One region of the Ureibacillus sp. FSL K6-3587 genome, then DNA from elsewhere that is predicted to be linked to it. Evidence: riboswitches for the same ligand, from Rfam matches in the RefSeq annotation. Region 1 holds a riboswitch; each other region holds the start of a gene.
What was found. Region 1 has a riboswitch for S-adenosylmethionine ahead of NSS77_RS07900 (bifunctional homocysteine S-methyltransferase/methylenetetrahydrofolate reductase). Riboswitches for the same ligand answer to the same signal wherever they lie in the genome.

Region 1 (8,190 bases):
GACCTTGATACTTGGCGGCAAAACGTTCCTTCATCGTAAAGTCTGTCGAATCCGGGAATCCCCAAACGTCGCGGATTTCCTGGTGCAATCGTTCTGCAAATCCTTCCGCAAGCTCCAATGCTGTGGAAAGGAGCGCATGGCTTTCCAAGAATTTTCCTTCTTCTTTTAATCGTTCCGCCTTTTCTTTTGCACCATGGCCGGCAGTAACCACCATGAGCGCCACATAATCCATTTCTCCGCTATCAACAGATTTCAAGTAATCGGCAAGACATAAATATGGTTCTACTTGTTGCCGTGGGAAATGAAATCGCTCAATTTCAGTTTTCATATCATCCGGGCTGTAAATGATCACATCGTCCCCATCACTTTGGGCAGGGAAGAATTGATACATGCCTGAAGGCTTCAAGACTCCGGAATTTAAAATGTCCATCACCAAATTGTATAATTCCACCGCCCGCGCGTCTTTCTCTGCCAGCAATTTCTCCACATTGCCTTTCAAGCCCAAATGATGGCCGAGCAATGTGCGCATATTGACATATGGCAGCAAATGTTGAACCGAATAATTTTTCTTAATATGCACTTTCAAATCTTTTGGTACGAACACCGGCGCATCTTCCACCGTTCTGGCTTGCTTTTTCGGCGCTTCTTTTTTCGGCCGGTTTGCCCGTTTCGCATCCGCTTCTAACCGTTTTTCACGGGATTCCCGAATTTCTTGCAGGAAGGCTTCCCGTTCGTTTGAATCCATCAAACGGTTGGCATGTTCCAACCCTTGCATCGCGTCTTTTGCGTAAATCACCGGTCCATCGTATTCCGCGGCGATTTTCGTTTCCGTAAAGCGTTTCGTCAAAGCGGCTCCCCCAACAAGAATCGGTACATCAATGCCGGCCGCTTTAAAGTCTTGTGCCGTCAACACCATTTGCTGTGCCGACTTCACTAGTAGTCCAGATAAGCCGACGATATCCGGTTTTTCTTTGCGGATGGCTTCAATCAATTCCGCAGGGGTTACTTTGATCCCTAAATCAATGACTTGATAACCGTTGTTGCTCAAAATTATATCCACTAAGTTTTTCCCGATATCGTGAACGTCGCCTTTTACCGTAGCCAAAATGACTTTCCCTTTTCCGGCGCTTTCCTCCACTTTCTCCATATACTGTTCCAGGTGGGCAACGGCTGCCTTCATGACGCCGGCACTTTGCAACACTTCCGCCACGATTAATTGGTTATCGTTGAATAAGCGGCCGACTTCCGCCATGCCGTCCATAAGCGGCCCGTTTATAATATCGAGTGGCGTATCAAAGATTTTTCTTGCTTCCTCCAAATCTTCAATTAATCCTTCTTTTGTTCCTTCGACGATGTAATATTTCAAACGTTCCTCCACCGTCGCAGGAAGCTCGACCTTTTTCTCCTCTTTCTTTTTATCCCGGTAAAAGGCCGTAAATTTCGCCAAGGTTTCATCGTTCGTATTGAAAATCAAATCATTGGCAAGTTGAATTTCTTCTTCCGGCAACGAAGCGTAACGCTCCAATTTTTCCGTATTGACGATGGCATAATCCAGCCCCGCTTGCGTGCAGTGATATAAAAATACCGCATTCAACACTTCCCGTCCCACAGGTGGAAGACCAAAGGAAACGTTGCTGATACCAAGCACCGTCAAAGCTCTCGGGAATTTTTGTTTAATGAGGCGAATTCCTTCAATCGTTTCCTCCGCGGCGCCAATGTATTGTTCATCCCCCGTACCTACCGGGAACACCAATGGGTCAAAAATGATATCTTCCGGTGCCAAGCCCCATTTTTCCGTCAAGATTTTGTACGAGCGTTCCGCAATGGCCAATTTTCTTTCGCGCGTAACGGCCATTCCTTCTTCGTCGATTGTTCCAACCACAACCGAAGCCCCGTATTTTTTTACAATCGGGAGCACTTTGTCGAAACGCTCTTCACCATCCTCCAGATTAATAGAATTGATGATGGCCTTTCCTTGGGAATATTTCAACGCCTCCTCGATGACGCGCTCATCCGTTGAGTCAATCACCAAAGGCACTTTCACTTTCTTCACAACTTCTTGCATAAACTTGCGCATATCCTCAAGCTCATCCCGGTCAGGATTTGCCAAACAAATATCGATGACATGCGCCCCGTTTTTCACTTGGGCACGGGCGATTTCCGCCGCTTCCTCGTATTTTCCTTCAATGATTAATTGCTTAAATTTGCGGGAACCGATGACGTTCGTTCTTTCACCAATAAACAACGGACGCATGGAATCATCATAAACAAGCGGTTCAATGCCGGATACTGCATGCCCGTGGGATTTTTCCTTCTTCGGACGCGGTTTGTAATCTTTGATCGCTTCACGAATGGCTTTAATGTGGGCAGGAGTCGTTCCGCAGCATCCTCCGACAATGTTTAGCCAGCCCTTTTCAGCAAATCCTTTCAATTTGGTCGATAACGATTCCGGCGTTTCGTGATAGTGCCCTTCTTCATCCGGCAATCCGGCGTTCGGATAACAGCTGATATAACTTGTGGACAATTCGGATAAGGAGCGGATATGGTCCGTCATAAACTCCGGTCCTGTCGCACAGTTCAGACCAATGGAAATTGGATGTATATGCTCAATGGAAATATAGAAAGCTTCAATGGACTGACCGGCCAATGTTGTTCCCATCGGTTCAATTGTTGCGGAAACCATGACCGGAAGCTCTTTTCCCGTTTCTTCAAAAGCCCGCTTGATGCCAAGGGTTGCCGCTTTTACATTCAGCATATCCTGGCTTGTTTCAAGCAAAAGCAGGTCCGCTCCGCCGTCAATTAAGGCTTTGGCTTGAATATAAAAGTTTTCCGCTAGTTCATCGAATGTCACGCCGCCTGTGACAGACAATGTTTTCGTTGTCGGACCCATGGATCCTGCCACAAATCGAGGCCAATCACTGGTTGAATATTTTTCCGCTTCCGCCTTTGCAAGTTCCACTGCCCTTTTATTGATTTCATAAGCTTTGTGCCCTAAGCCGTATTCGTTCAAAACAAGGGGCGTTCCCCCAAAAGTATCGGTCGAAATAATATCCGCCCCCGCCTCCAAGTAGGCACGGTGGATTTTTGAAATCACATCCGGTCTTGTCAAGACAAGATGTTCATTGCATCCTTCATATTGTTCGCCACCGAAATCTTCCGCTGACAAATTTTCCTGCTGGAGCATTGTACCCATTGCCCCGTCAATGATCAAAATTCGTTTCTGCAACTGTTCTTCGATTGGATGGTTAACCATTTGCTATAACTCCTTTGTTCTGCTCATCAAGTTGTTGGATATATTGCAATAGTTGTGATGTTATATCGTATCGCATAAACGGCGTGATCAAATAGATTCCGTTAAAGTATTTCGTTGCCGTATCTAACAACTCTTTCGCAATTTCAAGACCCACTCTTGTTTCTTCTTCTTTATTTCCGCTCACTTGTTTCATTCTTTCCAACACATCATCGGACAATTTGATTCCTGGCACTTCATGATGCAAGAACTCCGCATTTTTAAAGCTTGTGAGCGGCATGATTCCGATATAAATCGGTGTTTCCAAATGTTTCGTCGCTTCATATACTTCCACGATTTTTTCCTTGGAGTATACCGGCTGGGAAATGAAGTAATCCGCACCATGTTCGATTTTTTTCTCAAGGCGGCTTACCGCGCGATCAATCACCCTTACATTCGGATTGAAAGCGGCCGCTACAGAGAAGTTGGCTTTCTTTTTAAGGGCTTTTCCGGAGAAAGAAATCCCTTCGTTCAATTGTTTGATGAGGGAGATCAATTCCATGGATGAAACATCATAAACGCTTGTGGCGCCCGGAAAATCCCCCACTTTTGTCGGGTCTCCTGTAACGGCTAATACATCATGGAGACCAAGGGCGCTTAACCCCAACAAATGGGATTGCAACCCGATCAAATTCCGGTCCCGGCATGTAATATGGGGCATTGTGCGGATTCCGTATTGCAATTTTAAGATGGCCCCCATCGCCAAGTTGCTGACTCTTGGGGAAGCCAAGGAATTGTCGGCCATCATGATAAGGTCTGCCCCGGCCTCGTACAGCGCTTTGGCCCCTTCAATAAATTTGTCGATTTCAAGATGCTTTGGTGTATCCAACTCGACAATGACCGAACGTTCCCTTTTCGCTTTTTCATGAAGCGGCTCGAAACTCCGCGGTTCTGCTTCTTGAATGACAATTTCCCTTTGGGGTTTTGCCGCTTTCTTTTCAACCGGCTGGAAATGGGCCAGTTTCTTTTTCATCGCTTCAATATGTTTTGGCGTCGTTCCGCAGCATCCTCCGATGAGCCTTACCCCTTCATTGCAAAGTTCCACTGCGGCACGGGCAAAATAATCCACTTCCGATTCATAAACGACGCGGCCATCCTCGATATCCAACAGGGATGCGTTCGGATAAGCCGATAAAAAGGCCCGTTCGGGAATTTCCACCTCTTCAAAGGCCTGTAATGTGTGATAAGGGCCAAGACGGCAGTTCACTCCTACGACATCTGCCCCCAATTGTTCAAGCCGCTTCAACGCATCATTCAATTTCATGCCGTTCAATAACACGCCAGGTTCCTGCATGGAAACTTGGGCGATGATAGGCATATCCGTCATTAGCCTTAGCATTTTCAACGTTTCCGTAAGTTCTTCAAAATCATAGTAAGTTTCAAGCAATAAACCATCCAACTGTCCGTCAATCAACACTTCCGCCTGTTCACGGACAGCTTCCAAAATTTCCTCCAATGTGTGGTCAACTTTCCGTACGCCGCGAATTCCGCCGATGGAACCCAAAACAAAGACGTTGTGGCCTTCTGCTGCACGCTTGGCTACAGCAATCGCCCCTTGGTTGATTTCCGCCACTTTGGACTCCAATCCATAACGGGCAAGCTTGATTCCATTGGCTCCATAAGTATTCGTTTGAATCACATCAGCGCCGGCCTGTATGTATTCGCTATGAATTTTTTCGATGATGTCCGGTCTTTTAATATTCATTTCTTCATGGCAGTATTCAAGTCCGTACGAATATAAAAGGGTTCCCATCGCCCCATCTGCAACCAACACTCTATTTCTTAAAGCTTCCAGTAGCCCCATCCAAATTCCCTCACTTTTCTTTACTTCTTAAATATTCAGTTAATTCATCTAAAAGAAAAAGCCTTCTTGCGAAAGAAGGCTTGTCATTTCCTTTTGAAGTCACCTTATCTTTCGGCCATTGCCGCTGGATTTAGCACCTTACTAATTTCATTAGTGGTTGCTGAAGCTTCACAGGGCCAGTTCCCTCCACTTCTCTCGATAAGTAATATTCAATTTTGAAATACCGATATAATAGCTTACATCATAAACGGTATTCTACATTTTGTCAAGTTAACTAATCGGAATTAATGCGAAATGATATCGAAAATTTTCTCTGCCGTTTCTTTACCATTATCGATACATGCGCCGATTCCTACGCCGAAATAAGAACATCCTGCAATGAACAGATTTGGATAGAGCTGATCCAATTTTGCCAACACTTGATCCAATGCTTCGTGATGGGCCAAATCATAAGTCGGCATCGCTTCAATCCATTTCGTAATATTCACAATGCTAGGTTGCGCTTCTATATTCAAGCTGAGTTTAATATCGTTCAATGCCACTTTTGTCAGCTCTTCATCAGTCATGTTGATCAATTCTTGATAACGTGGATTACTTTCCTTATAGAAGACGCGCACCAACAGGTTCCCTTCTTTGGACGTATGTTTCCATTTGCGGCTTGTCCAAGTGGATGCATTACATGCCAAATCGCTGTTATGGGAAACGATAAATCCGGTGCCATCCTGCGGCAATACGGAATCCGGCAGATCAAAGCCCAAATACATTGTGATGGCGGATGCATCTTTGAATTGGTTGAAATAAGGTTCCAATTCTTCATTATTCAAAAGATGTTTAATCACTTTGTTAGGCAATGCCAAAACAACAACATCCGATTCCATTTTATCGCCACTAGCCAAAGTGATTTCATAACGATCATTTTTCTTCTCGACTTGAACCGTTTCCGTGCCTTTATAAATTTCTACATCATCCAACAGTTCTTCCAATCGGTCGATCAATTGGCTTAAACCGTTTTTAAAAGACAAGAATTTTTTATTTGCTTCCCGTTCAAATTTTTCCCGATTCGCTTGCAATCCTTTCATCAGGCTGCCATATTCATTTTTATAATCGACCAAATACGGAAGGGTGGAAGCGATGGACAATTTATAAATATCTCCGGAATAAACGCCGGCAAGTACTGGGGCAATCTGCTTTTCAACGATTTCTTTTCCCAAAAAGTATTCCAAAAATTCTCCGATTGAATTTTCCTTTGTAAATTTCGTATTCGGAATTTCTTCATCTTTTAAAAAGCGTTGTTTTCCTTCTTCTGAAATCAATGTGCTCGCATTCAATGATTCCACCGTCATCGGAATACCGAAAACAGACTCCTTAGGAATTGCATGTAATTCATTGTTCGTATGGATATAGGAAATCCCCGTTTCGTTATAAACAACTTCCGATTCAAAATCGAGTTCTTTTATCAGTTCTTGGACACTTGGATAACGGGCTACAATGGAATCCGCCCCCGTTTCCATGACGAATCCGTTTTCCCGCGCTGTGTGCATTTTGCCGCCAAGGTAAGGATTTTTTTCCAAAAGCACCAAACGGGCAGGAACATTTTTTTCTTTCAATTGTTTTTGCAAATAGTACATCGTGCAAAGTCCTGTAATTCCTCCACCAATCACTGTTACCGTTTTCATTCAATACAACTCCTATACATTCAATTTGACTATTTTAAGTATAATCGCTTTTTTTAGCTATTTTTGTGTCGGCTTTAGCAAATTTTATTGAATAATAGTCGAAAAATTTCATAATTCAATAGACTTCCACTCGAATTGTCCAAGGGAATGTGCATTCCAAGAAGTGGATGGAGGAAATTGCGGAATTATTGAACATATTCGTTTTCCATTTGTTGTCTTGCCAATTCCCGCCAACGGGAGGCAGCCTTCTTATCAACCTCGACATCGATTCCATTTTCATAAATATGGGCGATATTCAACTTTGCCTGATAATCGCCGAGCAATGAAGCCCGCTTATAATAGTAAAGCGCTTTCTTTCCATTCCTTTCCACCCCAATGCCGTTCTCATATAAATATCCCAAATTATAAATGGAATCGATATGATGGGATTCAGCCGCTTTCTCAAACCATTCAACGGCTTTTGAAATGTTTTTCTCCACACCCAATAGCCCGTCCAAATAGATGGAACCCATACGGTACTGGGCATCCTCATAACCGCCTTGAGCGGACTTCAAATAATGGTGAAAGGCCTTATCTTCATCTTTATTGATTCCGATTCCTTGTTCATACATGATCCCCAGCGTAAACATCGCTTCCACCACATTCTGTTTTGCAGCCTCTTTGAACCATTTCAATGCTTCCTTGTAATTTACAGGGACCCCTTCTCCGTTCAAATACATATCGGCCAAGTTATTTTGGGCATCCGGATGTCCCTTTTTTGCCGCCTTTTTATATAATTGAAAAGCCATCTTCACATCTTCTTCCACCCCAAGCCCTTCATAATAACAGTTTGCAAGCTGATAAAGGGCTTCACTATTCCCGGCTTTGCCGGCTTTTTGCAGCCAAAATACCACGAGGGAATATTCTTCCATAATTTTATAAAGATAGGCCAATTCAATCATAGCTTCCACATTTTTTCATGGGCAAGGCGATAAATATCTCTCGCTTGGATCAATTGCTCGACTGTCAGTAAATGCTGGAACCGCAGCAATAACTCTTCAAATTTATCTTGCTTATCTACCACGCCATCTACACCTTTTCTATTTTCCTTTGAAATATTCCACCAAATAATTTCGAAATTGATTCGTTGACGGAGAAATATATCTCCCTGCAACCCATGATACCCCAATTTTACGTTCACAAATTGGTTCTTTTACGGAAATTTTTTTGACATTATATTCCGATAATCCTTTAATGGATGGAATGATGGAAACACCATGGCCTGCGCTGACAAATCCCGCTACCGTATGCGGATCTTCCCCTTCAAATGTGATGTTTGTTTTGGAAATCCCTACATCCTTCAATAGTTTATCCACCATGTGACGCAGTGCATTCCCTTTTTTGATCGAAACAAAAGGTTCATCTTTAATCTCCTTCAACTC
Region 2 (8,190 bases), 1.4 Mb from region 1:
AATTCGGGTTGTTGATTTTATTAACATGATTAAATAGGCACCAAGAAGTGCACTTAGACTTGCGCCAATGATTAATATAAAAAAATCTTTTACTTGAAATAATAGAAAAGCAGTAACAACACCTGGCAAAGCTGCATGCGAAAGGGCATCACTTATTAAACTTTGTTTTTTCCAATAAACTAAGCTACCAATTAAACCTGAAGCAATTCCAAGAAGCAGCGTGCTTACCAATACCCACTGATAATTACTGGATAGAAGGATTGACAATACCAACACCTTCTTTCAACCAGCGAACGCTTCCTCCATAGGTTTTTTCAATATTTTTCACTGAAAATGTAGAGGTAATATCACCGTAAGCGACAACTGTTTTGTTTAAAAATAATACTTGATCAAAATAGTCTTCTACTGTTTGAAGATCATGATGTACAACTAAAACAGTTTTCCCTTTATTTTTTAATTCTTTTAAAATCGTCATAATCGCTCGTTCTGTTGCTGCATCAACTCCGGCTAACGGTTCATCCATGAAGTATAAATCCGCATCTTGAATAAGCGCTCTTGCTAAAAATACTCGTTGTTGTTGACCACCTGACAATTCACTAATTTGCCGATTGGCGTAACTTGCCATACCGACTTTATCCAATGCTTTAAGCGCTTTTTCCTTATGTCGTTTAGTTGGCCATTTTATCCACCCAATCTGTCCATACAATCCCATCAATACAACATCCAATGCATTCGTTGGAAAATCCCAGTCAACAGAACCACGTTGAGGAACATAACCAATTCTTTTTTTTACATCTCTTAATGTTGAACCAAAAAATGAAACATTACCTGTTAATTTTGGATGTAACCCAAGTAATACTTTTATTAAAGTTGATTTACCTGCACCATTAGGTCCTACAATACCCGTTAGCGATCCTTGAGGAATAGCAAAGGAAATGCCATTTAACACAAGGTTTTTTCGATAGGCAGCGCTTAGATTTTCTACATTTAGCACATTCATGATTTGCTCTCCCCTTTCAATGCCTCATAAATCATGTTCACATTGTGGCGATACATTCCGAGATAAGTTCCTTCTTCAGTTCCCGCTTCACCCATCGCATCTGAGAAAAGCTCTCCCCCAAGTTCTACTTTTAGTCCTGCTTTACTAGCTCCTTCAATAACCGCTTGTATGGATTTTGGATTAATGCTACTTTCCACAAACACAGCTGGTACTTGTTTTTCAATTAATAGTTCGACCGTTGATTGTATATCAGATAAACCAACTTCATCTTCTGTACTTAGGCCTTGTAAACCGACTACTTCAATGTCATACATACGGCCGAAATATCCAAATGCATCGTGCGCAGTTACAAGGATTCGTTGTTTTTTAGGGATGCTAGATAATTTTTCTGTTGCTTCGGCTTTCAAGTCATCCATTTGTTTGAAATAATTTTGTTTATTTTGTTCAAAGTATTCAGCATGTTTAGGTAAATACTCTTTTAAAATTTCTGTTGCACTATTTAAAGCGTCTTTCCATAAATCTAAATCAAACCAAATATGCGGATCGATGGCACCTTGTTCATCTTTAAGTAAACGATTTTCATTAATTGTTTCACCAATTGCTAATATTTTTTTGGATTTCTTTAGTTTTTCGAAAATTTCACCCATATTACCCTCTAGGTGTAGTCCGTTGTAAAACACAATATCTGCTTTTTGTAATGTTTCAATATCTCCTTGAGTTGCTTTGTATAAATGTGGGTCAACACCTGGACCCATTAGACTTTTTACTTCCACATATGACCCACCAATTTTTTCAATAGGTTCAGCAATCTGTGCAATAGTTGTTACGATTTTAATTTTTCCACTGTCCACTTCATCAGTTTTTTCTGATTGTTCATTTGTTACTTGACATCCCTCTAATAATAGAACAATACTTCCAAACACAAAGATTAGACAAAGAACGAATAATTTTAATTTATTCATCTTATTTCCTCCTTTTTCTCAGGGAATAAATGTTGCACAAAGGAAACTTTTTGGGTAAAAAAATTTAGGATGTATTTTATACATATTTTCTTTCAAGATAAAATGTTTCTTTATATGCGTGAGGGAAGATTTGATAACAAGAAATTTTACAAAACTTAATATTTTTTCTTTTACTTAGATTATTCCTTTAATTTCTTTTTTGTATAAAGGCAAAATTGTTGTATTAAGGAAACTTTTGATTCAAAAAATTTTCAAGATAAATCGGACAAACTTTTCTCTTATGACAAAAAAGTTTCTTTTAGGAAAAATTATATGCAAGAAGGAAAAATTGTCAACAATAATTTTTGAAAAAATTAAAACTTTTATACAACTTTAATTAATTTAACGACAACAAAAATTGATCTAATTATAAAAAAGTCCTTTATTAAATTATGGGTTTTCAGGTACCCAATATTCCGTTCAATTATACATTTACTATTAAATGACTTCATGAATCGTTTAATGTCTAATAAAGCAATAAACACCTCGAGCACACACCCATTGGTCATTTGCCTCATATGCTAGACAAAAAAGAATCGAGGAAGTGACTTATGGGTATTGAGTTGACGGCACTGCATTGGATTTACGTCGTGTTCATCGCACTCATCATCGGATTTATGGTGAAACGGCGGGATACAACTCTTGTTTGTGTGGTTGGAATTTTTTTACTTTCCCTTGTGGCGACTGGTGATTTAGTCGCTTCGATCAGCAAAGTGTTTTCAAGTTTCATTTACGCCATCACCGAACTGTTATCGACCATCATCATCATTTGTGTCATTGTAGCCTTGAGCCGTGTTTTGTTAAAAACAGGCATTAATGAAGTGATGGTTTCCCCTTTTGCCAAAATCATAAAAAATCCGGCACTCGCCTATTGGACCATCGGGATTTTAATGATGATCATTTCTTGGTTCTTCTGGCCTTCCCCAGCTGTTGCCCTCTTGGGTGCGGTGCTCTTGCCTGTTGCGATTCGTGCGGGATTGCCTGCCCTTGGGGTTGCGATGACCATGAACTTATTCGGCCATGGAATTGCCTTATCCGGGGACTTTGTCATCCAAGGCGCACCGAAATTGACGGCTGATGCGGCCGGCCTTCCTGTCAGTGAAGTGATTTCTGCGAGCGTCCCACTTGTCATCGTCATGGGGGTTGTAACGACATTTGTTGCATACTTCTTGCTTAGACGCGATATGAAACGAGGCACTCTCGAAATGGTTGGAAATTTTGATGGTGGCGAAGAGAAACAAGAAGAAGTGGAAGAAAATCTCCTATCAATTCAACAAAAGCGATTTTTCGCCCTTTTGATTCCGGTTGCCTTTTTACTAAATGTCGTGGCCATGTCCATTTTTGATTTAACCGGCGGAGATGCGACTGCGTTGATCGGTGGAACGACACTGCTGATTCTGTTGCTTCTTTCCATGTTCGCCCATAAAAATGCCGGGTTGGAAAAAACGACAAGCTATTTGATACAGGGTTTCCAATTTGGTTTTAAAGTGTTTGGCCCGGTAATTCCGATTGCAGCTTTCTTCTATTTGGGAGATTCCGGCTTTTCCCAAATCATTGGGGATTATCTTCCTGAACATTCGCAAGGGATCATCAATGATTTAGGGGTGGCTCTGGCATCAGTTGTACCTTTGACAACGGAAATTGCAGCCGTAACCGTTGCGGGCGTCGGTGCCATTACGGGATTGGACGGCTCCGGATTTTCCGGCATTTCATTGGTGGGGTCCATTGCCAATCTTTTTGGAACAGTGATTGGTGAAGGAACAGCCACTTTGACTGCATTGGGCCAAATTGCAGCGATTTATGTCGGAGGAGGAACATTGGTGCCTTGGGCATTAATTCCTGCTGCTGCCATCTGCAACGTGAGTCCGTTTGAATTGGCTAGACGAAATTTAGTTCCCGTTGTGATTGGACTTGTGGTGACAACAATTGCGGCGATGTTTTTCATCTAAAAATAAGAGGCTGGGACAAAACTAGTTTCAAGATAGAAAAAAGGAGAATTTGATTCAACTCAAATTCTCCTTTTTCCATTTCTCTCCATTATTTTTGGTCGTTTGAACTTTGTTGGCCGTGTATTCCCAGCCTCTGTTTAAATTTCAAAATCAACGGCATCATCCACATAATGCCAATCGTAAGGCGTTTCTTGGTAAACGTAGTAGTTCAGCCAGTTGTAGAACAATAAGTGGGCATGGGCGCGCCAAGTATTTTTTGGCTGCTTTGTTGGATCATTATTAGGGAAATAATTTGCCGGTATGTCTATAGGTAAACCTTTCTTTACGTCACGCTCGTATTCTTCCGCAAGCGTTGTTGCGTCATATTCCAAGTGGCCAGTGATCATAATGTGTTTGTTGTCTTTGGATTGGATGATAAAAGGTCCGACCTCTTCCGAATAGCTCAACAATTGCAAATCAGGATGCTGTTCTATTTCTTCGATGGAAACGGAAGTGTAACGGGAATGCGGTGCGACAAATTCATCGTTGAACCCCCGAACCAAATCATTCGTCAAATCCGTAATGGTATGCGCAAATATACCGGAACATTTTTTCGGCAACTCGAATTTTCCGATTCCGAAGTGGTAATAGAGAGCGGCTTGTGCAGCCCAACAGATATAAATGATTGAAGTCACATTCTCTTTCGCCCAGTCCAAAATTTCAGTCAACTCTTTCCAATAATGGACTTCTTCAAATTCCATCCGTTCAACCGGCGCCCCGGTGATGACCATTCCGTCAAAGCGGCGGTGCTTGATTTTATCAAAAGTTTTATAGAATGTTTCCAAATGGCTTTTGGATACATTTTTAGGTTCATACGTGGCTGTATTTAAAAACGTTACATTGGTTTGCAGCGGCGTGTTCCCGAGCAATCGCAGCAACTGTAATTCCGCTTTTTCTTTTTCAGGCATCAAATTCAACACCAAAATGTTCAATGGACGTATGTCCTGTGATAATGCGCGGTCCTCTTCCATGACGAAAATCTTTTCGTTTCTCAATATTTCTCCAGCAGGTAAATTTTTCGGAATATTAATAGGCATTCCTCTTGTCCCCCATTCTAAAATATCTTAATAAAAAAACCCTGCTCATTCCAGAAAAGAGAATGAGAGGGTACAAAATTTCCTTGCACGCACTCTCTTATCTCCCAAGGCTGAGCCTTGCTGGAATTAGCACCTTTCTAACATCCGTTAGAGGTTGCTGAAGTTTCATTGGGCCAAGTCCCTCCACTTCTCTTGATAAGAAAGTATAATTCCCATATAAAATTAAGATTATCCTAACATATCCAATAGAGAATTGCAATAATCGAGCTATTTTATTTTGCTGTGAAATTTCTCTAACCAAACCGGATTTTCTATTTCAAAGAGTTCTTTTTCCAAATATTGATCCCAATTTTTTAATAATGTATTCCACACCCGCGGAAAAAATTCCCTGTTTTCAGTGTTCCACACAATAAATTCAATACAGGGCACATCGTTGATTTGCGTATTTTCCAACGATAGGATGGATTTGATTTCTTGATGAACTTCATCCGCCCGATCGATTATTATATTTTGAATTTCCTTTTTAAAAAACTCCACATCCAATGATTCTTCTCCATCGTTCATATAACGATACAATTGGTCCGGAAAATCATCAAAATCCAGCACTTCCTCCATATCACCGTTCATCATTTGATGATGCACCGGGCTGTACAATAACTCTATTGTCACAGGATCCAATTCCTCTTCAAAGACGCCTTGGGAAAATTGCCGCTTTCCTTTTTCCGTCAGTTGATAAAAGTTGTTTTCCCGTGCAAGCAGCCCGTTCTTTTGCATCTTCCGCATCAAATCTTCGATGAATAAGGGCTCCACCAACAAAATTTCGCTGAGCTGTTCAGCACTTTCAAAAGCCGATTTTTGGAAGGAGAAAAGCAGAATTTTCATTAAAATGTCCATCGCCTTTTTCTGGATGGGCTGATAGGTGATTTCATAGGTATGCATGGGAATACACCAAATGTCCGTATGAACAATGGTTCCCCTGATTTCTTTTTCCAATTGATTTTTTAATTGCTGGAGTTCCATGTCACGGGCTCCTTCGTTATTTTTCGTATTCCTTGTTGCTGTTTTACGACATTAAATAAATGCTGGTACATTTCTCTCGTTTCTTTCTTTTTCGGACGCATTGTAAACATATCGGAACTGCCGACAATCATCAGCAACTCCCGGGCTCTTGACAAAGCCACGTTCAACCGCCGGTAGTCTTTCGCAAATCCGATTTCCCCGTGCGGATTATTGCGGACCATGCTCAACAAAATCACGTCCATTTCCATCCCCTGGAATTTATCGACGGAACCTGTCCGGATATGCAAATGAGGCAAATGCAGTTCTTCCACTAACTGATTGACCCGATTCACTTGCTCCCGATAGTAGCTGATCACCCCGACGGCTTTTAAGGAGTCTTTTTCAAGCAGACCGTTCTCCTTCGCTTTGGCCGTCGCTTCATTCAAGTCGATAAGCAGTTTGCGGATCCATTCAAGCTCAGCTTTATTGAACAAGCTGGAGCCTTCTTTCATCCGCTCTTCAAAATAAGCCGGTTGATTTGGCAGGTCGAACCATAACAAGTGTTCCTGCCGTTTTACATAATGTCCATCCAATTTATGGTCTCTAGCTTCATCGGAGTTGTCCAAGCCGCATTGCAACGATTCTTTTCCATTTTCATAGAACGGTGCAATCGTCCGCATGATCTTTTCATGCATGCGATACTGAATCCCGAGCATTTTCTTGTTCGAGGCGGGCAAATGTTTATAAAGCCGTTCAAACAAAGATTCCTCCAACAGCTTCTCCAGTTCCCTTTTTTCTTCAAAGCTGTCCGTTTCCTTCATAATCTCTTCAAGGGTTTCTTCAAACGTATCATCGCCGATCAACGGCGGCAACTGATGATGGTCGCCGACAAGGATGATCTTCTTCCCTTTCAACATTGGAAGCAATAATTCCGGCGGCGTTGCTTTCGACACTTCATCGATGATGACCACATCGAAAATCGGATAGTTGTCCATAAATTCTTTGTTTGCCGAAGCGACACAGGTTGTTCCGATTACATTGGCATGTTTTACGTAAAGTTTCCGAATTTCGTCCAAATCCTGTTCCGTCGCTTGATTTAATAACGAATGCCATTCTTTCTGGATTTCTTTTGTGATCGGCAACATTTCGATCTGCCGTTGGTATTTTTCAATTTGGAGATGGCGTTCCTTGATCCGCTCTTCCGTCTGTTCCAATTCAAGCTCCGGATTTTGTTTCATGATTTGCTGCAGCTGCTCCACTTTCCGTTCCATCATAATCCCTTGACGGTGAAGCTCTTTTAATTCGCTTTGTATGTTGGATAACGACTCCTGGTGTTGGGAAAGTTCTTTTTCCATTTCGTTGATTTCATGATTCAGTTGTGCTTTTTGCTCCTCATAGGAATGGAAACTTTCTTGTTGTTCTTCCAACCGGCCAATCTTTTCCTGCAACGTTTGAATGACCGCTTGAAGTTCATCAATGGACGGAATGAACCCGGTATTTTCTATTGGCAGTTCCGCCAATTCTCTTTCATATTGTTGGATCTCTTGTTGCAGTTGGACCTCTTTTTGTTTATAAGACTGAAGTTTCGATTCATGGAGGCCGAGGTTTTCCAAATATTGTTCGGCCACGGCACTTTTCAATTTTTCAAAAACGTGTTTCGACTCATCGGCCAACGATTGATATTGAACGAGCAACCCGTTCACATATAGCCGCCTTAAATATAGGCCACGGATGGAGGGGATTCCGTTCTGCCAATTGATTTTTCGTTGTTTGAAGGCGAGTGCCAACTTATCCAAAAAGTCATTGACCTCATGTAATGAATAATGGTGGTTCGGCGGGAGCGGGACGGGATCGATGGGTATTCTCAACGTTTTTTGATTGTATTCGATGGCTTTTTCAATCCGCTCGGAAATTTGGATTGCCGGTTTCAGTTCCATCAACTGTTGATAAATTTTCTCCATATCCAAAAACAGTTGGTTGATGACAAAACCTCTTCGGATTCCATAGGTTTCAATGAATCCTTCCACTTCCTCCAATTTTTTGAAGTATTTCAATTGGGCCAGGAGTTCATCCACTTCCAATATTTTTGACTCCATGAATGCAATTTCATTGGACACTTGCTGCAAATCGGATTGCGCTTTTTCCAATTTTTCCTTTGTTTCAAC
Region 3 (8,190 bases), 610 kb from region 1:
CACATTGATTTTGGAAGATGTGCCGGTTCCGGTGGAAAATGTATTATTTGAAATTGGCCGAGGCCATGTCGTAGCGTTCAATATTTTGAATATCGGCCGCTATAAGTTGGGGATTGGTACGGTTGGAGCTTCCAAAAGAGCGTTGGAGCTTGCCATCCAATATACAAATCAACGGAAGCAGTTCAATACCCCAATTTCAAGCTTCAACTTGACGAAAGAAAAACTTGCGACTATGGCATCCCAGCTTTATGCTTCCGAGTCGCTCAACTACCGTACAGTCGGCTATTTCGAAGATCGTTTCAGCAAGCTTACAGAAGAGGAAACAAAAGACGGCAAAGCGGTGGCAAAAGCCGTTGCGGAATATGCGATTGAATGCTCCATCGCGAAAGTGTTCGGTTCTGAAACATTGGATTACATTGCGGATGAAGCGGTTCAATTGCATGGCGGATATGGTTTCATGTCTGAATATGAAGTGGAACGCATTTACCGCGACTCCCGCATCAACCGTATTTTCGAAGGGACGAATGAAATCAACCGCTTGATTGTGCCAGGCACATTCATGAAGAAGGCACTCAAAGGGGAACTTCCTTTATTGCAAGTGGCTCAAAACTTGCAAGAAGAGCTACTCATGCTCATGCCGGAAGAAGTGGGCGATGAACCATTGGCGCAAGAAAGATATCTTGTGAAAAATGCGAAGAAAATCGGAATCCTCGCTGCCGGTGTAGCCGCACAACGTTTCGGCACAAAACTTGAGCAAGAGCAGGAAGTGCTTGTGAACATTGCCAATATCGCCAACCTGGTATATGCAATGGAATCCACAGTGTTGCGTACAGCAAAGGCCATTGAGAAAAGCGGACTTGAAAAAGCGAAACAAAAATTATTGTATACACAAATTTTCTGCCAAGAAGCCTTTGCGGAAATTGAAAAAGAAGCAAAAGAAATCATCATCGCTTCCGTTGAAGGTGACAATGCGCGCATCACGCTTTCCGCTTTACGCAAGTTGACTCGCCACAACCCTTACAACTTGATCTTGAAAAAACGTGAAGCTGCTGATCGCCTCATCGCAGCGGAAAAATATATCGTTTAATCGATCAAAAAATGTCCGAAAGCCAATCATAACGGCATTCGGACATTTTTTTATCATCCGTGAAAGTCCGCTAGTCTGAAATGGTGTTAAATAAAGAAAAAGAGCGGAATGAGTTTGAACATTTCTCCAACCGCTCTTTTTTCATCAATTATTGGTTTTCAAAATATAAATAAAGCCCCAGAAGAATTAATAGAGTAACGATGACGGCGATTGTCACCTTAATAGGAGATACAGGGTACTTGCCGCCCACTTTGCCGGTTTGTCCGTTGACCATAAATTGATAGGTTTTGTCCCGATAACGGAAGGTGGATAGCCATAGCGGCAGCATGAGATATTTATATGTAATATCCGAATGGACGGTTGAAAATCTTAAATTTTTCACCACATCGGCATGATGTTTCCACAAAATATGGTGGGTAATTTGGGTTTCAAGATAATCGTGTATTTCTTCCTTTGCGATTTGCCATCCTTCATCAAGGCCGATGCTGTAGCGTTCGGCCGCAAACCCTTGCAAATAATCTTTATTATAGGACCTTGCCTGTTTCAATTGAAAAGGTTCCACTTTGTTTAAGATGAAAGGGTCATAACGTTTGGAAGCGAGCACGAGATGGTCGTCGATAAATTCTTGATAAAATCCCCTTGTGCGATACCAATCCGTGACGGTTTGCGGTTTCCCGTCTTTATCATAAACCGTTCTTCTTCGTCCGTAAGAGGCAGTGTATTGGGAAGCCGTTTTTGTATCAAAGGTCCAATACGGCAAGTAAATGCCCGTAAATGCTTCCGCCTTTGCCGATTTTCTTGCTTCATTCGGAGCGAACCAGCGCCCTTTGATCCACTTCTGAAAATTTTCATTGGCCTGCTCTTTCGTAATTTGAAATGGAATGATGCCATTTGGTGCAATCGTATTTTCAGAATCGATTTCCATCACATGATTGGAACCGCAATAAGGGCAGACGTTTGCGACTTCCAATGCATCGTATACCAATTCCGCGGCACAGGCGTCACAAACGACCAACTTTTTCTCTTCACCCCACTGGAAACTGCTTCTTGCTTCCGCTTCATGGAAATCCAGCTCCTGCACTTCCTCGTCCACTTGCATATCCGCATCCGGAATATGCTCTTCATGGTGGCAATACGGGCATACCAAGCTGCCGGTTCCGGGATGAAATTTGATAGAGGCTCCGCAAGATGGACATTTCGCATCATACTCATCGACTTCGATGATTCGCTTTTCCTCGTTGCTCATGCTGGTCCCCCTTATTTGCGATCATTCTCATCAATGATATCTCCACATTCCGGGCAGAACTTTGGCGTGAAGGACGGGTCTTCCGGTTGCCAGCCGCATTTGTCGCATGTCAGCTTGAAATCAGCCGGCTTCGGTGCACCGCATTCATGGCAGAACTTGCCTTTGTTTTCCGTGCCGCATTGGCAAATCCAAGTGTGGGAAGACGGCCGCTTGTTCCCGCATTCCGTGCAGAAATTTCCTTGATTTTGAGCCCCGCAAGCACATTGCCAAACCGCGTTTTGTGACTGGACATGAGCAGGTTGTTGTTTTGCCCCCATTTCCAATAAATCTTTCGAGTTTATTCCCCCTGCCTGTTGTGCCATTTGCATGCCGGCAAATCCGACGAAAGCTCCACCCTCATTTTCCGCCGCTTTTCTCATCGCTTCACTTTGGGCATCAATCATCGTCGCACCAGCCATGGATGGATTGCGGAACACGGCGCTTCTTTGCAGTTGTTTGATCATGTTTTCATCTTCTTCCGAAGCATTGACCGCATTGATGCCGAATGAAACGATTTCGATGCCCCTTTGCTTTCTCCATTTATCCGATAACACTTCATTCAGTGCTTGGGCGATCTCCATCGTGTGTTGGGGAAGTTCGCTGTAGCGTACGCCCATCGCCGAAATTTTTGCAAAGGCCGGTTGCAATGCCGTCAACAATTCCGACCGCAGCTGGCCATCGATTTCAGCCCGTTTATATTCTTCTTGCACATTTCCGGAAACGTTCGTATAAAAAAGAATCGGGTCCACAATTTTATAGGAATATTCTCCATGGCAACGAATGGAGATGTCGATATCCAGCCCGATGTTCCGGTCGATGATGCGGAAAGGAATCGGTGTAGGCGTTCCATATTTATTTCCTGTGATTTCTTTCATATTAAAGAAATAAATCCGCTGATCTTTTCCAGGTTCGCCGCCGAAACTGAAACGCTTTCCGAGGGATTCGAAACTTGCCTGGACAGATTCGTTCAAGTCCCCATAAAAAATGCTCGGTTCCGTTGAAAAATCGTATACGTATTCCCCCGGTTCAGAGCAGAATTCCACGATTTTTCCCTGGTCGACAATAATCATGCTTTGCCCTTCGTTGATGGCAATGATGGAACCGTTGCTGATGATATTGTCGCTTCCTTTTCGATTAAAGCCCCGTTTGCCTCCGCGTTTTTTTCCTTTTGTTATTAATACGTCCGCCGGGATGGAGTCGCAATAAAAATACTCTCTCCATTGATCCGCAAGCACCCCGGCCAAAGCGCCAACCCCCGCTTTCAATAAGCCCATCACATTCCCTCCAATCTACTAATTGCCATATAATTCATTCTACTTCGAATCCCATTCGAATGCATTATAATTTCATGAAAATTCTGCTTGAACACATGATTTGAATCATGCATGATAAAAATAAGAGAAGTTAGAAATATTATGAATACAAGGAGAAAAAAGAGATGACGTTGAAATTTATCCATTATCCAAAATGCACAACTTGCAAAAAAGCGCAAAAATGGTTGGACGAAAATGGAATAAACTATGAAGCCATTCATATTGTAGAACAAACTCCTACGAAGGAAGAATTAAAATCCTATTGGGAAAAAAGCGGACTGCCTCTGAAAAAGTTTTTTAACACATCCGGACAAAAGTATAGATCCCTTGGTTTAAAGGATAAACTAAATGCGATGTCCGAAGAGGAACAGCTGGAATTGCTTGCCTCTGATGGAATGTTGATCAAGCGTCCAATCGTGACGGATGGGGAAAAAGTCACTCTTGGATTCAAAGAGGAAGAGTTTGAAAAGACATGGAAGTAATCCACTGAAATGGCTTGTTTTTGCTATGGAAATATGTCAAACTGGTTAAAAGATTACATATGATGGAGGTTAAAGTATGACAGTACCTAAGGAATTACGTTATACTTCAGAGCATGAATGGGTAAAAGTGGAAGATGGTAAAGTGCGTGTTGGAATCACTGATTTCGCGCAATCTGAACTTGGCGATATTGTGTTCGTGGAACTTCCGCAAGTGGGTGACGAAATTCAAATGAACGAGCCGTTTGGAAGCGTTGAATCCGTAAAAACGGTTTCTGAATTATATGCACCGGTTTCCGGCAAAGTTGTTGAAGTGAATACTGAACTGGAAGACAGCCCGGAACTTGTGAATGAATCACCATATGAAAAAGCTTGGATGATTGTCGTTGAACCTTCAGATGCTTCCCAAATCGATCAATTATTGACTGCGGAACAATACGAAGAAATCATTTCGGAATAGTATGTGAAAAACGCCAGTGAAAGAACTGGCGTTTTTTTTAAAACAAAATATAATAAATAAACAACCTTTTTATTTTATTTTTGTTTCTTCGGTTTTTATTATAGTACTTGGGGTGATCAACATGCATTATGAAAAATGTATTATTGTTGAAGGTCGTTCGGATATGATGAAATTGGCCCCCATATTTGCGGAAGAGGTGAAAATCGTCTGTACAAATGGAACCATCAGCGAAGATGCGTTGCTGGAACTCCTTGAGCCTTATGAGGAATGCGAACTATATACATTTTTTGATGCGGATCAATCGGGCGATAAATTAAGAAAATTGATGAAGCGGATCTATTCTGAGGCTACCCATCTCAACGTTCCGAAGACTTATATGGAAGTGGCGAATGCCCCAAGAAAAGTATTGGCACAATTACTGAAGGAAGCGAAATTTTCAGTACACAAAGAATATTTAGTATAGGAAATGATCGAAATGGAAGAATGGACAATTGAAACTTGGAAAGAGAAAGCAAAAAATCATGAAGTAACGGCTTTATATTTATACACACCCTTTTGCGGAACATGCAAAGTGGCATCAAAAATGTTGGAAGTCGTCGAAGTGTTGCTGCCACAGATTCCCATTGGCAAAGCGAATATCAATTTTCTGGAGGATTTCGCTTTTGAACAGCAAATCGAAAGCGTGCCTTGTCTTTTGATTACGAAGAATGGAAAAGAGCATGAAAAAGTTTATGCCTTTGAATCCGTACAAAACTTATATGAAAAGTTGAGATTATAGTTGACATATGATAGATTACATGGTACATTGGTTCCATAATTAAATAGAAAACTCTTATTAAGAGTGGTGGAGGGAAGTGCCCTATGAAACCCGGCAACCATCATATTTTTGATATGATAAGGTGCCAAATCACGCAAAGTATTTATTACTTTGAAAGATAAGAGGAAGTTTTACAAATTCTTCTGGGTTGTTCAACTTCCCTTCTACTTATCAAAGTAGGAGGTTTTTTTATTGAAATTTCCTCTTTTTACATTGCTAAAGTAATAGAATAAAAACTGTAAAATTCACAGATGCAGTATTAAAACTTTATTGCGGTTTGTCAAAGGAGTACTCATATGATTGAAGTAAAAGATGTCACAAAAATATTTAAAACGAAAGATGGAGAATTAACCGCAGTTGATCATGTCAGTTTATCCGTTCAAAAAGGTGAAATTTTCGGAATCATCGGATATAGCGGTGCCGGAAAAAGTACATTGATCCGCCTTTTGAATGGACTTGAAAAACCAACAAGCGGTTCAGTCACTGTGAATGGTCTTGAGATATCATCGATAAAAGGAAAAGAGTTGCGCAAAGCGCGCCAAAAAATCAGTATGATTTTCCAACATTTCAATCTATTGTGGTCGAGAACGGTTGCGGAAAATATCGCATTCCCTCTGGAAATCGCCGGTGTTCCAAAGGCGCAACGGGACAAGAAAGTTCAAGAATTGATCGAACTTGTGGGGCTGGGCGGAAGAGCGGATGCTTATCCTTCCCAGCTTTCCGGGGGACAAAAGCAGCGTGTGGGGATTGCGAGAGCGTTGGCAAACAATCCGGAAGTGCTGCTCTGCGATGAAGCGACGAGCGCATTGGACCCGGAAACAACCGATTCGATTTTGAGTCTGTTGCAAGATATTAATCAGCGCCTCGGATTAACGATTGTGTTGATTACCCATGAAATGCATGTCATCCGCAAAATTTGCCATCGGGTGGCGGTAATGCAAGCCGGGCGCATAGTTGAACAAGGGGACGTACTTGAGGTGTTCCGAAATCCTCAAGCGGATATTACGAAAAACTTTGTGATGCAAGTGTCCGATTCAAGAGAATCCAAAGAAGCGATTGAGCATATTTTGAAAAATTACCCAACAGGGAAATTGGTGAAATTGATTTTTGTAGGAAATACATCCGATCAACCGGTTATTTCTTACTTGATCAAAGAATTCCAAATTGATGTTAATATCCTTTACGGCAATATATCCGAAACTGCCAATGGCCCTTATGGAACATTGATCGTCCAACTTGACGGAGATAAGGAAAAAGTGGAAAAGGCGTTGGAAAAATTGCAGACGATGAACATTAAAACGGAGGTGATTTCCAATGATTGAAACTTTATTTCCAAATGTAAAGTGGGACCTCATGTGGCAAGCTACTTATGACACGGTCTACATGACGGTTGTCTCAACGGCGGTCACCTTCGTTCTTGGATTATTGATCGGTATTTTGCTTTTTTTAACTAGTCCCCATCAATTGTGGGCGAACAAAGTGGTTCATTTCTTGACGGGATCCCTTGTCAACATCTTCCGTTCGATTCCGTTTATCATATTGATCATTTTGTTGATTCCATTTACGAAGTTTTTACTTGGAACAATCCGTGGAGTGAATGCCGCTTTGCCGGCGCTGATTATCGGTTCTGCGCCATTCTATGCCCGTCTCGTTTTAATCGCATTCAGAGAAGTGGATAAAGGGGTCATTGAAGCGGCAAGATCAATGGGCGCCAATACATTTCAGATTATTTGGAAAGTGTTGATTCCGGAATCCAAACCTGCCCTCATTTCCGGCATTACGGTAACGGCTGTTGCCCTTGTCGGCTATACGGCAATGGCGGGAATCATCGGTGCCGGCGGTCTGGGTAACTTGGCGTTTTTGGAAGGTTTCCAAAGAACCCGGGAAGATGTCACGTTAATGTCAACGATTTTTATTTTGGTCATTGTATTCATCATACAATGGATTGGCGATACTATTACTGCCAAAACGGACAAGCGTTAGTTGGGTGATTTGGCGAAAGCCGTTCACATAAAAAAATTGAAGGAGAAGGAGAAAGAGGCATGAAGAAATTATTATCATTTTTGCTTTTATCCGTTCTTGTACTCGCACTAGCAGCATGCGGTACGAAAGACGATGCAAATTCTTCGTCTGATGAAGGAACAAAAGACGACGAAACAAAAGAAAAAGTAACATTAAAAGTGGGTGCTTCCCATACACCGCATGCGGAGATTTTGAAAAAAGCCAAACCTATTTTGGAAAAAGAAGGAATTGAACTGGAAATTGAAGAATATCAAGACTATGTATTGCCAAACGAAGATTTGAACAATGGCGACCTTGATGCAAACTACTTCCAACACATTCCGTATCTTGAACAAAAAGTGGCCGAAGAAGGTTATGATCTAGTCAATGCTGGCGGTATCCACATCGAACCGATCGGCATCTACTCCAAAAAATATAAATCTTTAGATGAACTGCCTGATGGTGCGACAATCCTGATTTCAAACTCAATTCCTGACCATGGCCGCATTTTATCATTGCTTGAAGCGCAAGGTTTAATCAAATTAAAAGACGGCATTGATAAAACAAAAGCCACATTGGATGATATTGTAGAAAATCCGAAAAACTTGAAAATTGAAGCAACTGACGCTCCTGAAATGATGGTTACATATTATGAAAACGAAGAAGGAGACGCAGTTGTCATCAACTCCAACTTTGCGATTGACGCAGGCATCAACCCTGTAAAAGATTCCATCGCCATTGAAGGTTC

Region 2: linked by a shared signal. The riboswitch ahead of metA (homoserine O-succinyltransferase) and the one ahead of NSS77_RS07900 (bifunctional homocysteine S-methyltransferase/methylenetetrahydrofolate reductase) in region 1 are both predicted to bind S-adenosylmethionine.
Region 3: linked by a shared signal. The riboswitch ahead of NSS77_RS10935 (methionine ABC transporter ATP-binding protein) and the one ahead of NSS77_RS07900 (bifunctional homocysteine S-methyltransferase/methylenetetrahydrofolate reductase) in region 1 are both predicted to bind S-adenosylmethionine.

The regions. Positions count from the first base shown of each region.
Region 1 covers NZ_CP151969.1:1,600,847-1,609,036, reverse strand. Annotated here, with positions in the region: gene metH (methionine synthase) at 1-3,253, opposite strand, end outside; gene NSS77_RS07900 (bifunctional homocysteine S-methyltransferase/methylenetetrahydrofolate reductase) at 3,246-5,093, opposite strand; SAM riboswitch class I at 5,195-5,298, opposite strand; gene hemG (protoporphyrinogen oxidase) at 5,378-6,769, opposite strand; gene NSS77_RS07890 (tetratricopeptide repeat protein) at 6,955-7,710, opposite strand; gene NSS77_RS07885 (hypothetical protein) at 7,707-7,832, opposite strand; gene NSS77_RS07880 (LysR family transcriptional regulator) at 7,849-8,190, opposite strand, start outside.
Region 2 covers NZ_CP151969.1:2,986,060-2,994,249, forward strand. Annotated here, with positions in the region: gene NSS77_RS14715 (iron chelate uptake ABC transporter family permease subunit) at 1-267, opposite strand, end outside; gene NSS77_RS14720 (metal ABC transporter ATP-binding protein) at 245-1,000, opposite strand; gene NSS77_RS14725 (zinc ABC transporter substrate-binding protein) at 997-1,962, opposite strand; gene NSS77_RS14730 (hypothetical protein) at 2,553-3,950, shown strand; gene metA (homoserine O-succinyltransferase) at 4,088-5,026, opposite strand; SAM riboswitch class I at 5,121-5,228, opposite strand; gene NSS77_RS14740 (nucleoside-diphosphate sugar epimerase) at 5,294-6,046, opposite strand; gene NSS77_RS14745 (AAA domain-containing protein) at 6,028-8,190, opposite strand, start outside.
Region 3 covers NZ_CP151969.1:2,215,395-2,223,584, forward strand. Annotated here, with positions in the region: gene NSS77_RS10900 (acyl-CoA dehydrogenase family protein) at 1-1,087, shown strand, start outside; gene NSS77_RS10905 (hypothetical protein) at 1,236-2,333, opposite strand; gene NSS77_RS10910 (SPFH domain-containing protein) at 2,345-3,646, opposite strand; gene NSS77_RS10915 (arsenate reductase family protein) at 3,811-4,167, shown strand; gene gcvH (glycine cleavage system protein GcvH) at 4,244-4,624, shown strand; gene NSS77_RS10925 (toprim domain-containing protein) at 4,746-5,087, shown strand; gene NSS77_RS10930 (thioredoxin family protein) at 5,100-5,402, shown strand; SAM riboswitch class I at 5,454-5,566, shown strand; gene NSS77_RS10935 (methionine ABC transporter ATP-binding protein) at 5,738-6,763, shown strand; gene NSS77_RS10940 (methionine ABC transporter permease) at 6,756-7,424, shown strand; gene NSS77_RS10945 (MetQ/NlpA family ABC transporter substrate-binding protein) at 7,484-8,190, shown strand, end outside.